3 regions of the Paenibacillus sp. GM2FR genome follow, and region 1 is predicted to be linked to each of the others. Evidence: predicted binding sites of a transcription regulator. Region 1 holds the regulator's gene; each other region holds the start of a gene.

Evidence for each region. The regulator LexA, encoded in region 1, represses DNA repair genes until DNA is damaged. The targets are predictions, from matches to a motif close to CGAACATATGTTCG.
Region 2: the regulator LexA is predicted to act here: its motif matches at 2,513-2,526, upstream of PAEVO_RS17640 (YhjD family protein).
Region 3: the regulator LexA is predicted to act here: its motif matches at 1,948-1,961, upstream of PAEVO_RS02850 (YhjD family protein).

Annotation. Positions count from the first base shown of each region.
Region 1 is NZ_MKZM01000008.1:926,020-930,299, reverse strand. Features, by position in the region: gene PAEVO_RS04515 (HAD family hydrolase) at 1-135, opposite strand, end outside; gene PAEVO_RS04510 (hypothetical protein) at 180-704, opposite strand; gene PAEVO_RS04505 (DUF896 domain-containing protein) at 866-1,072, opposite strand; gene PAEVO_RS04500 (LysM peptidoglycan-binding domain-containing protein) at 1,337-1,708, opposite strand; gene lexA (transcriptional repressor LexA) at 1,884-2,510, shown strand; gene PAEVO_RS04490 (hypothetical protein) at 2,579-3,394, opposite strand; gene PAEVO_RS04485 (RNA polymerase sigma factor) at 3,387-3,932, opposite strand; gene PAEVO_RS04480 (hypothetical protein) at 4,082-4,280, opposite strand, start outside.
Region 2 is NZ_MKZM01000008.1:3,894,648-3,898,927, forward strand. Features, by position in the region: gene comA (phosphosulfolactate synthase) at 1-115, opposite strand, end outside; gene PAEVO_RS17630 (MFS transporter) at 228-1,538, opposite strand; gene PAEVO_RS17635 (2-phosphosulfolactate phosphatase) at 1,738-2,448, shown strand; gene PAEVO_RS17640 (YhjD family protein) at 2,570-2,953, shown strand; gene PAEVO_RS17645 (DNA polymerase IV) at 2,950-4,218, shown strand; gene PAEVO_RS17650 (YolD-like family protein) at 4,215-4,280, shown strand, end outside.
Region 3 is NZ_MKZM01000008.1:597,244-601,523, forward strand. Features, by position in the region: gene PAEVO_RS02845 (YhgE/Pip domain-containing protein) at 1-1,502, opposite strand, end outside; gene PAEVO_RS02850 (YhjD family protein) at 1,532-1,918, opposite strand; gene PAEVO_RS02855 (Crp/Fnr family transcriptional regulator) at 2,098-2,607, shown strand; gene hmpA (NO-inducible flavohemoprotein) at 2,786-3,991, opposite strand.

The DNA of each region.
Region 1 (4,280 bases):
GGCCAAAAGTGATTGGGCATCTACGCCGGTCTCGTCCGCTCCTGCCTGGCATGTCACTTCAAACGCTTCCTCCACACTACGTTCATCCCACAATAACGTATCGTCCAAATCAAACAAAACCGCAGCTATCGGCATTTCTCTCCCACTCCTCATATATACACTGTGATCTATTCTATATGTTAATTATGCTCCACTGGAATTTGATGAGTCTTTGCGAACTCTTCCAATCTTTCGCCCATCGCTTTTGTATCATAAAGATTCATCATACGCGAGAATACCCAGTTGCCTGCTTTCCCCTTGCCTTGGATCACGACGGAACCCGAAGCCAATTTGATCTTCTCGATATCCGATACAGCCAAACGACGTTCCCTATTGAACTTCATCGTGGAAACGGAAGCACGCTCAATCTTCAAATAAGGTTTGCGCAGGAAAATCATGAGCGCTAACAGGATATACAAGCTGACACCAACCCAATTCAACACGTCATTGCTTCCGCCGGCTGCCTGGGATGTCGCCGTTCCGAGAAGCGCATACAAACCAGCCAGTGCAACGAGTACTAACGGAAGAACATACTTACGCCCCTTAAACACGTCATGCTTATCATTGACGGCAGAGCCTTGGTATGAGGTCAGTCCCTGCTTTTTACGCTGCTTGTTCAGCTGTGACATATTTTTGTTGACTTTTCTTTCCCATGATCGTGACATATAGTTCCCCCTGAACTCAATTTCAAAATATTACCAATCCATATATAAACTTGGGGTAACCGTATTCGATTCCACGAATAATCGGCACCCCAAGTATTATAATTCTATCCATCTATCTGGTCAGAAATCCACTGTTGTAGATCCATGCGACAGTTGATCGGCTAATGCTTTAATCGCGGGCCGCCTTTTTGTTCATTTTCATCAACCCATTCGATCGTTTCCAGCTGTTGTCTAAAATTACTGCGAATATTATTAAGGTATATTTCCCGAAGCTCAGCCCGTTCTTTGAGCTCTTCCGCGGTCAATCCCTCACTCTTCTGTTTTCTTGCTAGTACATTGATGCGTTCAACCAAAGTATCGATGTCCATGACTTCTCCTCCAATTCCGATATCATGTATAACTTAAACATGTGAAAAAGAGCTTGTCAAGGCAACAGCACCCTTGCAAACTCTTATTAAGAACAAATATGAACATATGATGCCATAAATGGGTTCCTCTATGTTAAGAAATCAATAGCCGTCTATTATAAACACGCTTATACTGCGTGAAATCACTTCGTTAGGCAAGCTTAGAAATATAAAGCGAGAAGTAGGGACATATATAAGGAAAGGTTTGCTCTTAGCGTCGTCCAATTACCAGACCGGTAAAGACAACACCTCTCCGGCCTGAATATCCGGACCTTTCAATCCGTTAATTCTTCGGATGCTATCCAGATAGACTCTCGTATCCATATCTGCCGGTTTATGAAGGGAAGCAATTCGCCACAAACTATCACCATATTGAACAATAACCTGCTTCTCCCCAGTGGGCTTGTCCATCCCCCCGGCAAAAACGGAATATGCTCCTGTCCAAAATGAAGCTACGATCAAGAGGATGAATAAAAGTTTTATAAATGGAATGGATGCCATTCTGGACTTCAATTGATTGCTCCAAGTCTCCGAGGAATTCTTCGTTTGCACTGGAACGTTCTCATAAATGCTGCGGTATGTACTGTATTTCAACATGGAATCATCATCTCCCAAACAAGTGTTCTCTTATGAATTTATATTAACACGAACACTTGTTTGATTCAATACCCAAAAGAACATTTGTTCTATTTTTATTTAGAACTTATGTTTGTACGAACGGAAGTTCTATGTTATAATTTTCCCAAACGTTACTAAATGGGGTTGATACGGCATGTCGAAAATATCCAGCCGCCAGCTGGCGATCTTAGAGTTTATCCGCAACGAAGTTCGTAGCAAGGGTTACCCGCCTTCTGTCCGGGAAATCGGCGAGGCTGTCGGACTAGCCTCCAGTTCAACGGTCCATGGACATCTAGACCGTCTGGAGAAGAAAGGCCTCATTCGCCGTGACCCTACGAAACCAAGAGCCATCGAGCTTCTTGGCCAAGAAGAGTCCGATAGCGCGAACCTGTTTACCCACACCATTGCCAGAGTGCCTGTTGTCGGTAAAGTCACTGCAGGTGTTCCTATTACAGCCATGGAGAACATTGAGGATTATTTTCCGCTCCCGCAGCATTATGTAGGCGACGATAAGGTGTTCATGTTGTCGGTAGTCGGTGACAGTATGATCGAAGCTGGCATTCACAGCGGCGACTATGTCATTGTTCGCCAGCAGCAAACTGCAGACAATGGCGACATTGTTGTAGCGATGACCGAAGAAGACGAAGCAACGGTAAAGACCTTCTACAAGGAGAAGGATCATGTACGATTGCAACCGGAGAATCCTACCTACGAGCCACTCCGCCTGAACCATGTTACGATTCTCGGTAAAGTAATCGGACTCTTCAGGGACGTCCACTAATTTCATATATCTATGAATATAAGAGGTTACCTCCCTTAATTGGATGGTAACCTCTTTACTTGTTTTATTTAACTCGCAGGGGGTATCATTGTATTGTCTTGGACTAGTACCATAGCATTTTGCCTAAGATCCAGCCGATACGTTCGCGTGAGTTTAGAGTCTGATGAACCTTCTCCGCCAGGCCCCTCCGTGGACTCTAGAACAAGCTTATTATCTTTCACCATAGGAATCGTGCCTGGTCTGTAATAGGAAGTGTCGGATACCATCATTTCTTCCTGGAACCGGAGCTGCACTGCATGCCCCGTTTCATGATCAACGGCGAATGCGTAGATTTCTATCCCATGGCAATCCCTATATTGCGGTGCAAGTATAAATACATCAGCATCCTGAAACGGCAAACGAATCATATCGACTGCTGCAGAGGTGGGTTGAATAAAAGTAATGTCCTCCAGCGTGGAGACTTCACCCGTAACGCCATGAGAAAGATATCGTACGCTGTAGTTTCCGGTAAACGACAGGTCGGTTTCGAGGCCGAAGCAGCTCGGTGCTCCCAATGTCGTTATTTTTTCCTTTTCTACAGCAACCACACTCAACCTTCCCCTATCTGTTAAGCCTTGTGCTCGGATCGTCTCTTCCGTACCAGGAAGTAAAGTCCCTGCTCTCTGTTGTTCCTCTCTGCCAAAAGGCAATTGAAAGGCAATTAAAATAGTCAGAAGCATTAACCCTCCAGCAAATCCAACTTGTAAGTGCTTCCGACGTTTAGGCTTGCTGTCGGTGAAAATCACGGACCTATGCACGTTTTTTTTCATTTCGGATGTGAACTTTTCATCTGAAAAGGGAGCTTTTTTAGCCCGGTTGTACCAGTCTGGTTTATCCTCATTCATCGCCATTCTCCTTCAACAGGTTCTGTACTTTTTTCCTTGCCCGATACAGTCTTGATTTTACGGTACCCGCCGCTAGGTTAAGGAACTCCGCAATCTGATTTATTGACATCTCATAGTAAAGATCCAGGATCAACACCTCCCTGAACTTCCTGGGTAAGGTCATAATCATGGCCCATATTTCATTGGTATACTGCCCATCCAAATACTCTACTTCCGCCGACCGGCTTGAGGCATCTGTGAGCAGCTTGTCCTTGAGGGTCACCTTCCGAAAGAAAAAAGTTTGTTTATATCGAAACGCGGTATGTCTTGTAATTGTAAGCAGCCACGTTTTTAGCGTCGCCCGACCGCGAAAGGTATGTATGCCAAAATAAGCTTTAATAAACACCTCTTGAGCAATATCGTCAGCCAGTGCTTGCTGTTTGGTCAGAAAATAAGCGTAATTCCAGATATCATTTCCGTATAAGTTCATGATTTTATCCAGTGTCTGTGTGTCCATCACCGTCATCTGCTTCAAGTATTCCAGCTCCAACCGATTCACCTCGTCTAATTAGAGTCATGGAAGTGAGCAAAGGTTCCCTTTTTTCGAAAAATAAAAAAAGAATCTTCCCTTTTATGGAGGGCGATTCTGTATTAGCTGCATTCCATGAACGGTTCTACAAAACCATAAACCAAAACCTATTGCCATTGCTATGAAACTAACGGAGCCTCTTCCCAGGCCTGTTTAAATTGAGAACCGAATCTTCGAATGGATTCTTTGTCGGCCGTTAACTGAAAATCCTGTTCAGACCCGTAAAAACGCAACTGATATATTCCTTTTCGATCCATCTGTTCCCAGCTCAGATGGTATAAATGTTTTTCAAAAGACATAAATAAGCCGTCTAATTTA
Region 2 (4,280 bases), 3.0 Mb from region 1:
CGCGTTCCATGACCCCGTAGGTGTCGTGGTCTTTTTTGCCGTGTTCGGGATTTTCGCGCAGCCCGCTCGGATCACATATTTCCATGGGCCAAACTGTTCGCAGGGAACTGTTCATTCTAGGATCTCCTCAATTCTTTTTGATTTAGTCGTTTAATCCAATGACATTGGCATAATATGCTCATACCCATTGACAGGTGCCCATCTTTTGTCATAAGGGATTTGTCCGGTCATCCGATCTGCCGAGGCGGCTTAATCAAAAAGAACACCAAACCTAAAGTAACCAAGGATAGTGAAGATACTGTTATAAAAACAACATGATCCGATTTATCCATCATCCACCCGAACAAGGGTGGCCCTGCGGCAACCCCCAAAAATCGCAAGCTATTATAGAGGGACGTAATCATTCCTCGCTCACTTTTCTCAACAGCGCCGGTAATCATCGTATTTAAGCAAGGAAGAAGCATTCCGGTTCCAATGCAGCTGACTGTCAGCAGCCCGATAAACATGTAAATGTTCTTAAAAAAGAAAAGTGTAGCCGCCAGAGAAAGGGTCATGGCAATCAGCCCGATATTCATCAGCCAACGAATCAGCAGGCCATTTTTCTTGATCAAGCTTCCGGTCGTATAGGAAGTGATAACCATCCCAAGTAATGGAATGGCCAAAATCAAGCCCTTCATGACCCCGTCAATGTTGTAAGGCTTGTCTTCAAGAATGTTGGATAGATAAAATAGTACGCCAAACAAAATGAATAGCCCTAGCGAACCGGCAAAAAAAGCGGTGATGAGCCAGCGGCCTTTTTCTTTAAAGATGTCTCTGATTTTTCCAAGGTATTTCCTTAGTTCTTGCTTTGAATGTTGTTTCGATTCTTTGATCATAAAAATGACGGCCAGTAACGACAACGCACAGAACACGGGAAACGCGAAAAAGGATGCATACCATACGATCAGCATAAGCAGGGAGCCGATGATCGGGCTGAGTACCTTCCCTGCCCCATTGGAGGCTTCGATTAGGCCCAGTGCCTTGCTTTCCGTCCCGCCATCGTATAAATCGCCGACGAGGGCCATGGCAATCGGTGCTGTTCCGGCGGCCGCAAGCCCCTGAATTGCCCTCGCGGAGATAATCACCGCAAAAGAGTTCCAGATGGCGCCGAATCCTGCCAGAATACCGGCACCTCCATATATGATCAAGGCAGGGATAATAATAACTTTGCGTCCAAATCGATCGGACAAATAACCAATAATCGGAATAAACAAGCCTGCTGCCAAGGAGAAAATCGTAATGATCAAGCTGCTTTGGAATTTACTGATACCCAGTTCCCTTTGCATTTCAGGAAGCCCCGGGACGAGCATGGAATTGCCGAAAACGAGCACGATCGGGATCGTCGCCAGTGCGATAAACTCCCACACTTGACCCTTTGAGCCTTTAGAAGATTTTGATTTTCCCGAAGATTCGTTGTCTTTTGTCTCCGCGGAGTCGGTCTGCAGGTCGATATCGCTATGAAAGCTGATATTCAGTTTTCGCTTTTTGGTCTTTTCCATGGTATCGCTCCTCGGACTTGAAATTCGTGTAATACAGGGCATGTTCTTGATTTGTACATGCTTCCTAATTATCACCACATCCGGATTTAATATTCCCTCATTGCTGCCGAAGCCTTAGAGGATTTGAGCACTCCTTGGATTTGGGCCAATATACTGTTACTAACATACCCCCACTATGCCGGGTGAAAGGGGATACGACATGCCGATAAAGATTATTCAAGGACACCATCATACGTTGGACGCATCACACATCAATGTTGTAATTGATGTCATAAGGGCTTTTACCGTAGCGCACTATGCCTTTATCAATGGGGTTCAGGGTATCATTCTGGCAGGAACTCTGGACGACGCCTTACGCCTAAAGAAAATCGATCCTGACTTTTTATTAGCGGGAGAGATACAGGGGCTGCCGATTCCGGGGTTTGAGCTGGATAATTCGCCTGTACGTTTACACAACTTTGATCTTCGGGAGAAATTTCTGATCCAGAAGACAACTAATGGAGTTACAGCAACCTTAAACGCGCTGAGCACCGAGCACCTATTCGTTACCGGGTTCACCAATGCAAGAACAACAGCAGCGTTTATAAAGAGAAACTTATTAAAAGAAGATGACGACATGATGATTAATTTAATTGCTTCGCATCCGTCTGGCGATGATGATCTGGCCTGTGCACAATATATAGCGGAGATTCTCCAAGACACTAACCGTATATCTGCCGAGGACACCATTGAACGGATTCGAAAGTCGGAAGCGGCCGGGAAATTTTACGATCATGAAAAGCCGGAATTTTTACAGGAGGATATTTCGTTTTGTATCAAAGAGATCCCTTCCGACTTTGTAATGAAAGTGAATCTGAATAAAAACCATCCGTTGATTGAAAGGTTCCAGGTCGGGGTCTTTAATCACTGATTATGATTGGTACCGCTTGTGAGTTCTGGTTCGTCATCATAAGGGTATAATTTACATTGATAAAAGAACGAATGTTCGCATATAATACAAACAAACGTTCCCGTCAATGAGGTGGTTAATGATGTTGAGTATTGGGTTGAAACCAGATGAAACCCAACTGGTGAAGGATTATATTTTATTACCCCTTTTACTTGATGTGTTAGAGCATGACCGTTCGATCCTATGTAGAGCCGATTTAAAGACCCTAGAGCTAACGAATGCGATCATCGACCATTTGCAGGCAGCCGCATTGTCCGATTTAGCTCAAGCTCGTAGAAAAATGCGTGAATATGCCATTAAGGTTTACGAGGATCGAAAAACAAGGCTTGGGATTGAGGTTGAATTCATCTGTAGAGGGTATCATCACAAGCTGTCCATACTGTGGGGGCTGATTGAGGCAGAGATCGAGCAGCGATCGTACACCTACCTGGGGCTAAAAATCGCAGATAAGGGGAGTCCGTTGTGAAATCATCTAACCGAGTGATCATGTTAGGGGATTGCCAGTCCTTTTATGCATCTGTTGAGAAAGCAGACCACCCAGAGTATAAAGATCGCCCTTTGGTCGTTGCAGGGGATCCGGAAAGACGTTCAGGCATCGTGCTGGCTGCTTGTCCGCTTGCTAAAGAAAAAGGAATAACGACGGCAGAGCGATTAGGGGAGGCGCTGTCAAAGTGTCCGGATCTTGTCGTCATCAAACCCAGGATGCAGAAGTATATTGACGTTTCGATGCAAATCACGGAGATATACAAGAGTTATACCGATTTAGTTGAGCCTTACAGTATCGACGAGCAGTTTCTAGACGTTACCGGTTCGCTGCATCTGTTCGGCACACCCGATGAGTTAGCCCAAACCATTCAGCGTCATATCCTGGATGCTACGGGTGTTTACGCCCGCTTCGGCATCGGTGAAACCAAAATCCTTGCTAAAACGGCCTGTGATAACTACGCCAAGAAAAATCCGTCCGGCATCTACACTTTGTCCAAGGACTCGCTTGCGGATACCCTTTGGAAACTGCCCGTTAGCTGTATGTTTATGGCCGGCAGCAAGATGACCCGCCACTTTAACGTCATGGGGCTGCCCACGATCGGCAGCGTGGCTCAGACGCCTCTTGCTAAATTGAAGCAAATGATGCGCCGTAAATTCGGTAAAAATTCCGATATTTCAGCCGAGATGTACTGGCGAATTGCCAACGGAATCGATGATAGCCCGGTAAGGCCAGGTACGCACCAGGTTGACCCTAAATCGGTTGGACACATGATGACCCTCCCTCGGGATTATACCAAGCTGGAAGAAATCAAGGTCGTGCTGCTTGAGCTGACAGAGCTGGTTTGCCAGCGATGCCGCGGCCTTGGTTTTATGGGGCATGTGGTGTCGGTCGGTTGTATGGGGGCCGACTTTGACCGCCCCACGGGATTTAGCCGGCAGATGAAAATGGAGGATCCATCGAATATTACGAATCAGGTTTACCGCTGGGCATGCCGGCTGCTTGAAACGTATTGGGACGGCCTGCCGATTCGGAGGGTCGGTATTAGCTTGTCACAGTTTTCCCCGGATACGGAATACCAAATATCATTGTTTGATACAGGACGGGAGCGGTCGATGGCACTTGAACGGGTGACCGATGCCCTAAAAAATAAATATGGGAATTCGATTGTGATTCGAGCGGTATCCAAAACAGACGCAGGCCAAGCGTTGGACCGATCAGCCAAGATAGGAGGACACTATAAATGACAACACGAAAAAAGCTTGAGGGTAATGGGCTGTGGGAATCAAGCCGGATGATGCTGCCGGAG
Region 3 (4,280 bases), 330 kb from region 1:
GTAACAGGCTCGGCAAAAAACTGGCTTTCGAGCTCAAAATTGTTTTGAAGCAAATCGATAACCTCTTGGATATCCCCTTCAGCTTCCATCTCGCGCAGCCGATTAGCCAGCTGCGTAATTCGTAGCTCGGCTTCCGGGAGACGGCTTTGGGCAAGCCGCACTTCTTCGCCCCCTACTTTGAGCCCCTTCCGGGCATCTTGAAGCAAACGCTGAATGTCGGGGACTGCGGCAAGCGCCTGGGTCAGCTCCTGCTGAACACGCTTGGCCGTGCCTGCGCCCTTGGTGAAGGCTTTGCTGATCGCTGGACCAATCTCCGTATCGTAGCGGCTTAACAGCGTGTTGGTCAGTCCCGTAATGTCATCGTTCAGCTTCTTCAGCTTATCGATGGAATCCGCAGGTGCTTCTTCTCCCCGTTCCACGGCTTGGGCTATGGTTTGGAGCACGGCCTGAGCTGAGGTCCAGCGTGCTGCAATGTCCTCGAGCTTGGCCGCCCCGGAAGCTGCCGCCGGGGAGATCGAGCCCAGCCGCTTGAACAATTGACCCAGCCGGGCCGCGGCTTGCGCTGCTGTCTCTGCGCGTTCCTGGGCAGCGTTCAGGCGGCTGGCAAGCTCCTTCGGGTCGATGTCGGCTTGCCCCAGAGTGTCCAGCACTTGCGAGAGCGCTCCGGTGGTTGCAGCCAGTACCTCCAAGTCCTGACGCAGGGCAGGCTCCAGCGATTTCGAGGCACCCGCAGCCTGATTCGCGAACTCCGCCAGCGCACCGGCCATGGTTTTGCCGTCCGTGGCAATCCCTTCAAGGCGAGGCAGGGCGGTGTCGGCCTGCTGAATCAATCGGTTGGCCAGCTGAATATCCTTAGCGGCTGTGCCCACCGCTTCATTGAGCTCCGGAAAGCTTTTTTCGAGCCGGAACAGAAGACTTCGTACTTTATTAATTGCCGGGAGCTGATTCTCGATCTCAATCCCGAGCGTGTTGAAGATCTCAAAGATGGTGCCATTGGCGGTTTTGATGAAATTTTTGCTGATTTCCTCCACGACACCGGATGCGCCCTGGGCCGTCACTTTGGGAGAAATGGCGTTGATTTTCTCGTTGGTATAATAGAGGATCTGAGCTTTGACAGGCTCATTGGTCAGCACGGTGCCGATCCGGGCAGAGAAGTTCTCCGGAATAATGATGGCGGCATAATCATCGCCGCGCCGTACACCTTGAATAGCGTTCTCGCTATCCTCCGTAAACCGCCATCCCAGCTTCTCATTGTGATGGAGGGACTCCACGATTTCTTTTCCCAGATTAATCGGCTGGTCGCGAAGAGTGGTCCCTTTATCCAGGTTGGCAACGGCAATGGATACACCGGAGGTCTGGCCGTAGGGATCCCAAGAAGCCTCAATGTTAAACCAGGCATACAGAGAAGGAAGAACGGCAAGCCCGGCTATGATGACGCCTGCAGCCCAATTACGAATGATTCTATGGATATCGGCAGAATATATGTGGAAGATATTCTTCATGAGCGCTCCTGTCTTGTACGTAGTCGGTGCTAGTATGCCGCTAAATCCGTGCCAAGATACGAAACGAGCCGATCCTTAATCTCTTCCTTGAGGGAGTGCCATTCGCAGAGCAGGCTGCCTTCATATCCGCGGCACAAATACTGAACCTGCAGCCCTTCCTTGGCTGTGCGGTTCTGGCTATGAATCCGGATGCCGCGCCTTCTCATCTGTTGTTGTATGAACCAGGCATGATCCGAATTCCCTTTTTTAATAAGCTGCAGATTTAAGATATAGAGGTCAGCCGTTTTGAGTTTAAGGGTCTTGAGAATTCGAATATCCCGCTCGAGTGCAGACTGGATGATGTGATGCAGCAGATAATCATGGATTAGGGCTTCGTCTTCTGGTGAAGGCGGAGGAGGAGTGGAAGGCTTCATCATAAGAGACACATCCTCAGACATAAATATATAGAACATATGTTCTATCTTACACATAGTATGCCAACAATATACGGCCTGCAACCATTAATTTCTGGCAATGGTTTATGGATCCCAGTGGATTCATGGCGGCATATCGTTTACACTCCTGATAACTGCATTCATCAGGAGGCGATTCATTCATGATTCTACATAAAGGCGAAATATTGTTCAGGCAAGGGGATAGCGGGGACCATCTATATCACATCCGGAGCGGATTGTTCAAGGTGACCCGTCTCCATCCGAACGGCAACATGGTGCTTTTCAATATTTTATATCCCGGTGAAACGGTGCCGCACCATTCGCTGATCAGCCCGAAGGAGACACATGGAACGGCGATCGCTCTGATCCAGAGCGAAGTGGAGGTCATATCGGCTGAAGCGTGGTACCGCCAGCTCGCGGAGGATCCGCAGAAACCGCTCGAGGTTGCCAGATTGCTGCAGGAAAAAGTGCGGTTCATGCAGATGAGGCTGGATCACTTGACGGTGGGAGGACCTGCGGAGCGGCTTGAACTGCTGATCCGGTGGCTGGATGAGTATTCACAGGGAATACACTTGACCGAGTATCTGACTCAGGAAGAGATCGGACAGCTGATCGGCGTGAGGAGAGAAACGGTAAACCGGCTGCTGCGGGAACAGGGCAAGCACGTCTAGCCCTGAATTTGCGGACGATATGAACGCCGGGATACATATGTTAATAACATGCTCACGACAGAATTAGCAGAAGGTTCACTTTTTCGCTGAATCATAGTCACCAGCAAGCATAATCAATCCAAAAAGGGTGCCTGTCTTTATACAAGACAGGCACCCTTTGATTTTGTAATACGGTTCATTAATCTTCCAATGTACCCGCCGGGCCGAAGAATTCATAATGAATCCGGTCTGAAGGTACCTCCATCGATTTCAATTGACTGTTCATGGCACGCATGAACGGAACAGGGCCGCAGAAGTAGAAGTCGGCTTTCGCATCGACGGTTTTACGAAGGAATTCAAGATCAATATAGCCAGCTTGGTGGCACTGATCCTCCGATTCCGGTTGTTCATAAATGACATAAGAGGTTAGCTGCGGATGCTTGGAGGCGAGCGCATCGATATGAGCCTTCATCGCATGCTGGCTGCCGCACTTGGCCGCATGAATAAACGTTACTTTCCGGTCGGGCTGACTCAGCAGCACGGTTTCGAGCATGGCCACCATCGGGGTCAAACCCACGCCGCCGCTGATCAAGACAAGCGGAAGATCGGTGTCCGTATCCAGCGTAAAGGAACCGGCCGGAGGAGTGACCTCGAGAACGGTCCCGACCTCGGCATGACGGTGCAGCCAAGTGGAGACGATGCCGGCAGGCTTTCCTTCCAGTTCATCCTCACGCTTGACCGTGATTCTGTAGTAAGGCTGGCCCGGTGCGGACGAGAGACTATAATGACGATTATGATAATAGGTTTCACCTTCAGGTTTTACCCGGAGCGTGATGTATTGACCGGGTTGATAATCGGCAATCTCGCCGCCGTCCTGCGGGACCAAATAAAAGGAAGTGATGACTGAGCTTTCTTCCACCTTCCGGTCAATTACGAAATTGCGGTATCCGCTCCAGCCGCCGGCTTCGTTCGCGGCTTTATGGTACATATCGGCTTCAATGCCAATGAAGACATCGGCAATGGCGCCGTAAGCTTCGCCCCAGGCCTCGATAATTTCGGGCGATGCGGCGTCACCTAGCACCTCCTTCATGGCGGCGAGCAGCGTTTCGCCAACGATCGGATAGTGCTCGGGCAAAATGTTTAACGCCCGGTGCTTGTGTCCGATCTGCTTAACAACCGGGACGATCGCTTCAAGACGATCGATATGGGCTGCTGCGGCGTACACGGCATTGGCAAGAGCAAAGGGCTGTTTTCCTTCTCGTTGATTCGCATGGTTGAATATGTTAAGAAGCTCCGGATGATGATGAAACAATTTTTGGTAAAATGCAGTCGTGATTGCCGTTCCATGCGTTTCAAGAACAGGAACGGTGGATTTAACGACTTCAATCGTATGCTGGCTTAACATGCAGACTCCCCCTGATTCATAAGTCGAATTCGTGTTCGATTTAAGTATAGACAAGGGAAGAAAGGGCAATTGTGATTTTGGTCACATCGGATTTAGCGAATATGTGAACAACGTATTAATGGTGGAAAGTTTATGGAGGGGAGTTCTTAAAGCGAGTTTTTTTACATATTCCATATATAGATTCCAGTTCATTCTAGCCAGCTGTTTAGCTCGCGTGCCAACTGTGTTATAATAAGGTAAGCAGTCTAACTAAAACGAGAAAGGATCAGGATACCATGTGTCCCCGAAG